One region of the Enterococcus sp. AZ126 genome, then DNA from elsewhere that is predicted to be linked to it. Evidence: predicted binding sites of a transcription regulator. Region 1 holds the regulator's gene; each other region holds the start of a gene.
What was found. Region 1 encodes CtsR, which represses protease genes until heat stress. Its sites were predicted from a motif close to TTGGTCAAAAAAGGTCAAANA; they were not measured.
Positions count from the first base shown of each region.

Region 2: a site for CtsR is predicted at 1,355-1,375, ahead of clpP (ATP-dependent Clp endopeptidase proteolytic subunit ClpP). Genes of this name have one in related genera too.
Region 3: a site for CtsR is predicted at 995-1,015, ahead of clpB (ATP-dependent chaperone ClpB). Genes of this name have one in related genera too.

Region 1 covers NZ_JBIOSB010000001.1:2,318,138-2,320,347, reverse strand. Annotated here, with positions in the region: gene IGI43_RS10975 (ATP-dependent Clp protease ATP-binding subunit) at 1-1,074, opposite strand, end outside; gene IGI43_RS10970 (CtsR family transcriptional regulator) at 1,079-1,546, opposite strand; tRNA gene IGI43_RS10965 (tRNA-Pro) at 1,893-1,966, opposite strand; tRNA gene IGI43_RS10960 (tRNA-Arg) at 2,052-2,125, opposite strand; tRNA gene IGI43_RS10955 (tRNA-Leu) at 2,137-2,210, opposite strand, start outside.
Region 2 covers NZ_JBIOSB010000001.1:3,294,388-3,296,597, reverse strand. Annotated here, with positions in the region: gene IGI43_RS15440 (hypothetical protein) at 93-608, opposite strand; gene IGI43_RS15435 (TM2 domain-containing protein) at 807-1,283, shown strand; gene clpP (ATP-dependent Clp endopeptidase proteolytic subunit ClpP) at 1,457-2,053, shown strand; gene IGI43_RS15425 (ISL3 family transposase) at 2,136-2,210, opposite strand, start outside.
Region 3 covers NZ_JBIOSB010000001.1:568,482-570,691, reverse strand. Annotated here, with positions in the region: gene mgtA (magnesium-translocating P-type ATPase) at 1-817, shown strand, start outside; gene clpB (ATP-dependent chaperone ClpB) at 1,273-2,210, shown strand, end outside.

The sequences.
Region 1 (2,210 bases):
TTCTTCAGGAGTTGGCTCATCAACTTGTACACGAGCAAAACGACGTTCCAATGCTGAATCTTTTTCGATATATTTTTGGTATTCATCCAATGTTGTTGCACCGATCGTTTGCAATTCTCCTCTTGCAAGTGCTGGTTTTAAAATATTTGATGCGTCGATCGCACCTTCAGCACCACCTGCACCAATTAAAGTATGCAATTCATCGATAAACAAAATAACTTCGCCATCTTGATAAATTTCATCGATGACTTTTTTTAGTCGATCTTCAAATTCACCGCGATACTTGGTCCCCGCAACTAAAGCACCCATATCTAACATCATCAAGCGTTTTTCCAGCATATCTTCAGGAACTTCACCGTTCACTATTTTTTGCGCCAATCCTTCAGCGATTGCAGTCTTACCGACCCCAGGTTCACCAACTAAAACAGGATTATTCTTAGTACGACGACTTAAAATTTGAATCAATCGTCTAACTTCTTGCGAACGTCCAACTACAGGATCTAGATTGTTTTCACGTGCCAACTTCGTCAAATCACGCGCTAATGAATCCAATGTTGGTGTTCCTTTAGGCGCTGCTTTTTGGGCTTGATTATTCCGACGACGCCCCACATTACCACTCATTTGTGGATCAGTAATGCCTATTTTTTTCATCACTAACTGACGCATTTTAGACAAGCTTAAACCTAAATTTAATAAAATACGTGAAGCTAATATATCTTCATCTCTTAACAATCCTAGTAGAATATGTTCTGTTCCGATATTTGGTGCTCCTAAACGCTTGGCTTCATCACCTGCATAAGCAAAAATTTGTTTTGCACGAGGAGAATAAGGCAAATATGCACCTTTGGGGTATCCCTTAACAGTTCCGTAGCCAGTTAGGTGTTCTATTTCTTCACGAATATCATTCTTATCTGCGTTTAATTGACGCAATGACTTCCCGGCAATTCCATTTGGCTCTAAGACTAATGCTAACAATAAATGTTCTGAGCCAACAGATTGATGCCTAAAATATTTTGCTTCTTCTTGTGCAATAGCTAATACTGCCTTGGCACTTTCAGTAAATAATTCATCCATACTATCATTCCTCCTCGTAACTCAAACGTTCTAAAAATGAATGCATCAATTGAGCACGTAAATAATCTTCATTTGATCCTGTTTTACCTAAAACCTGTTTACCAAGAACAGACAGTATCAGATTTCCTTCTCTTTTAGTTATAACTTCTTCTTCATACAACTTTTGTACGAAAATCAACGCATCTTTTTCTGAAAGTTCACTACCCGTAAATTGAGCCATTTGCTTTAATAATTGGTCACTATCAGAAATTTGGACTTTAGCAATCCTAATGTAACCACCACCGCCACGTTTACTTTCCACAGAATATCCTCGTTGAATTGTAAAACGCGTGTTGATAACATAATTAATCTGGGAGGGAACACAATTGAATAAGTGAGCCATTTCAGCTCTACGAATCTCAATTTTACTGCTTTCTTCAAGAATCTTTTTTAAATATGCTTCTATTAAATCCGAAGTATTTTGATTACTCATCACACTCATCCTTTTCCCTTGACTAATACTGACCTTAATTATACATAATTTTAAGTGTTTAATAAAGGAGAATGCCTAATTTGATAAGAAAAGATTATTTACAGCTTTTAGTAAATTTAAAGTATAAGGCTAGGAAGTAAGTTAAACGCTTCTGTCCCAACCCCATACTTTTCTAGAACTTTCCCAGAGATACAATGATTATCGTAAAGCTATTCCATTGATAACCTCAAAAATCAATTTTTTCTATTTTATCCGCTAAGTTCTTTTCAATCAATTCTTTAAAATATTATAAAACAACAAAACACCACTCAAAAGAATGAGTGGTGTTCATACGAAATTAAAATAATCGGGAAGACAGGATTCGAACCTGCGACCCCTTGGTCCCAAACCAAGTGCTCTACCAAGCTGAGCTACTTCCCGTAGCTATAATAATAAAAAAAGACTAAACGTTCAAAAGGACCTAAATTCTCTGAACCTTTTAATCCGCAGTCAAATACTTTAACTATGCACCCAAAGGGAGTCGAACCCCTAACCTCTTGATTCGTAGTCAAGCACTCTATCCAGTTGAGCTATGGGTGCTACATTTCTAATGCCGAGGACCGGAATCGAACCGGTACGGTGATCACTCACCGCAGGATTTTAAGTCCTGTGCGTCTGCCAGTTC
Region 2 (2,210 bases), 980 kb from region 1:
TAAAAATAGTCTAAAAAAAGGCTAGGTCATAACTCTACGAGTTATATCCTAGCCTTGAGAAATCCGAATAAAGGCTTCTGTCCCAGCCTCTTTCAATTTCTTTGAAAATAATACAAAGGTTTATTGGTTAAACGTTTCATTTGTCTTTTTTTATCTTCAATAATAGAAAGTAACTCTTCAGAAAAGCTTTCTAAAATAACTCGGCCGCCTTTGTAAGTACTTCCACCCATTGAGATCACTTCATCTGGTGTTAAAATCACTTTTCTATGGGCAATTTTCTTAAAAAATTCTTCAATCAAATAGGTCGGCAAATAAAAATTATTTTGTGCCGAAAATGATTCTAAATAAATAAAATCATCAATACTGATATAACAATCATCCATCGATAGGAAATTTACAGACTTGTCTACATAGATATCTCTTTTTTGTAAAATCTCATTGATTTTTTTATTTAAAAGATTCAATGTCTCTATCTCTTTGACAAAATTTTCTAATTCTCGATAGCGTAGCGCTTTGCGTTCATCATAGGTTACGCGTAAAGCAACACCAATCGATACAATAACTGCGCCAATCAAGACACCAGTCATACCTGCTATAAAAACAACCATTCGGATTCCCTCACTCTTTTCTTTCTTGTTTTTTCAGTATACCATATTCTTTCAAGTGAACAAAAAAATATGAAAAAATTTTATTGTCCTTACTTATTTTTAATTTTTTTTATTTTTTGATTATTTACTTTCTTGAAATGTCTATATTACACATTCAATTGATTATATAATATAACATAGGGAGTTGGAGAATTTAATATGGGGAAAAAGGTTATTAAGTTAGATTTTGATGATGTAGTCATTGCAAATGAAGATGGCAGCACAACACATGCATTATATGAATGGTTTAATTTTAAGCCAGAGATTGGTGATCTCGTTGACGTATTCGAAGATGGCGATGAATTAATCATCCATAAAACAGAAAAGACTGTAAGTGCAGCAGAAAATTTACAAGATAAAATCAATATCAATATTGTTAATGAAAATAATAATACACAAACAGTTGGTGGTTATGTACAACATGGGAGAGTCGTTAATAAATGGGTTTATTTTATATTAGCATTTTTCTTAGGCTGGTTAGGTGCACATAAGTTCTATTCTGATTTCATTGGAAAAGGAATTATGTACCTAGTATTCAGTTGGACAGCAATCCCAGGAATAGTAGCATTTTTCACAACGATTATTACATTGCTTAAACCTGCAGATCAAAATGGAAATATTGTTGTAACTTCATAAAAATCGTCAATAAAGTCTTAGGATATTCTAAGGCTTTTTAATTACTTTTTTTTGCTTAGTTTAATGCATTAAAGTTGACCTTTGTTGACCAATAAAGTATACTTTTTTTAAGCATTAAGGTATGCTTTGTGATAAAATGATTTGAAGAGTTTTTTATATAGGAGGAATATACTATGAATTTAATACCAACAGTCATTGAACAATCATCTCGTGGAGAAAGAGCATATGATATTTATTCACGATTATTAAAAGATAGAATTATCATGTTAAGTGGTCCGATCGATGATAATGTAGCAAACTCAGTCATTGCCCAATTACTATTTTTGGATGCACAGGACTCTGAAAAAGATATCTATATCTATATCAACTCACCAGGAGGAAGTGTTTCTGCTGGATTAGCAATTTTTGATACAATGAATTTTGTTAAAGCGGATGTACAAACAATCGTCCTTGGTATGGCAGCTTCTATGGGAAGTTTCTTATTAACGGCTGGTACAAAAGGCAAACGTTTTGCATTACCGAATGCCGAAATTATGATCCACCAACCACTAGGTGGCGCACAAGGGCAAGCAACTGAGATTGAGATTGCAGCTAAACACATTCTTGATACACGTGATCGCTTGAATAAAATCTTAGCAGAACGCACTGGCCAACCACTTGAAGTCATTGAACGTGACACAGATCGTGATAACTTTATGACAGCTCAACAAGCAAAAGAATACGGTTTGATTGATGAAGTAATGGAAAACAGCAGTTCTTTAAGCAAATAATAAAGGCTCTTTGTCAACTAATGTTGGTGAAGAAAATCCAAAGAATTAAATCAATTATTGTAAGGCCTAGAGGAAAATACCTCTAGGTTTTTCTATTCGGCTGAAAAAGAACGTTACCAAAGCATAAAGCAATTCTCAATTTAAAGTTATAAAAGTT
Region 3 (2,210 bases), 1.7 Mb from region 1:
CGGAATCAATGATGCACCAGCAATGAAAGAAGCCGATGTTGGTATTTCTGTTGATACAGCAGTCGATATCGCAAAAGAATCTGCCGATGTTATTTTATTAGAAAAAGACTTAATGGTGTTGGAGCGTGGATTATTAGCTGGTAGAACGACTTTTGGAAATGTCATGAAGTATGTCAAAATGACGGCAAGTTCTAATTTTGGTAATATGTTTTCAGTTGTTGTTGCGAGTATCTTTTTACCGTTTTTGCCAATGTTACCACTGCAATTACTCTTTTTGAATTTGATTTATGATATTTCATGTATGTCGATACCGTGGGATCATGTAGATGATGAGTATTTGGAACAGCCCAAGAAATGGGATGCTTCAAAAATAGGTTCGTTTATGAAGTGGTTAGGACCGACTAGTTCAGTCTTTGATATTACCACCTATTTATTAATGTACTTTGTTATTTGTCCTCAATTGGTAGGCGGAAATTATCATGATCTGGGACCGGAACAACAAGCTGCTTTCATTGCGATTTTTCACGCAGGCTGGTTTATAGAATCACTTTGGTCACAAACTTTGGTGATTCATACGTTGCGGACGCCTAAAATTCCATTTTTACAAAGTCGAGCATCCTTTATTTTGACGACCATCACATCGTTAGGGATCGCAGTTGGTACAGTTTTACCATTTACAAGTTTTGGTCAAAGCTTAGGTTTGGCTGAACTACCTCTAAACTATTTTGCTTGGTTAGGATTGACAGTATTTTTATATTTATTCTTGGTAATGATCGTAAAAAAATTCTATGTAAAACGATTTGGAGAATTACTATAAAATCAATTAAAAGATTGAGTCTCACTAAAAGTGGCGCTCAATCTTTTTTGTCTATCTAACAGCTTATCTTTTGCTTAAATAGCTCATTGCGTTATCATAAAATTAGATGAGAAATTTCGTCAAAAAAATGCGTTTATTTATTGACCTTTACTGACCAAAGGAGTATAATAAATTTATAAGGTCAATAATGATCAAACTTTAGACCTTAAAAAAATAGTACAAAAGACGTACTGTTTTTTTGATAAATTAACGATACTATTTATATAAGTGAGATTTACGAGCTGTTTTTAAATCAAAATCAAATGAAGTCGTAATTCTTTCACAATATTTAGCTCTGTAGGCTAGTTCCTCAGAAAAAAGATAAAAATACAACGTGAATAAAAACGGTACAGTTTTCTATTTTCCAGTCGGAACTGATTGGATCTACACAGCTTTTAAATTTAGGAGGTAATTCTATGAACATCGAAAAAATGACAACGACATTACAAGAAGCAATCGCAGAGGCGCAACAGGTCGCAGTTACTCGTCATCATCAAGAAATCGATATTGCACATCTATGGAAGATTTTTTTGCAGCCAAATCATTTTGGACGTAACTTTTATACAGACGCTGGAGTTGACGTAGAAGCTTTTGAACGTGAAATCGATCAAGCAATTGATGAATATCCAAGCATCCAAGGCAGCAACATCCAATATGGTCAAAGCATGAGTCAAAATCTGTTTAACTTATTAGGTGAAGCGGACAAACTTAGAGAATCATTTCAAGATGAGTTTCTAGCAACTGAAATCGTGATTTTAGCGTTGATGAAATTAAAAAATTATCGATTAACGAAATATTTAACGAGTCAGGGTATCACAGAAAAAGAACTACGTAAAAATATTGAAGACATGAGAGGGGGAGATCGTGTGACTTCTAAAAATCAAGAAGAACAATACAAAGCATTAGAAAAATATGGGGTAGATTTAGTACAGCAAGTAAAAAGTGGCAATCAAGATCCTATTATCGGTCGTGATGAAGAAATCCGTGATGTGATTCGAATTCTTTCACGTAAAACAAAAAATAATCCTGTTTTGATTGGTGAACCAGGTGTTGGTAAAACGGCCATCATTGAAGGATTAGCACAACGTATCGTTCGTAAAGATGTGCCGGAAAATCTAAAAGATAAAACAATTTTTTCACTAGATATGGGTGCATTGATTGCAGGAGCAAAATTCCGCGGTGAATTTGAAGAAAGATTAAAAGCAGTTTTAAAAGAAGTAAAGAAAAGTGAAGGACGAATTATTTTATTCATCGATGAAATACACAATATCGTTGGTGCAGGAAAAACAGAAGGTAGTATGGATGCTGGAAACTTATTAAAACCAATGTTGGCTCGTGGTGAACTGCATTTGAT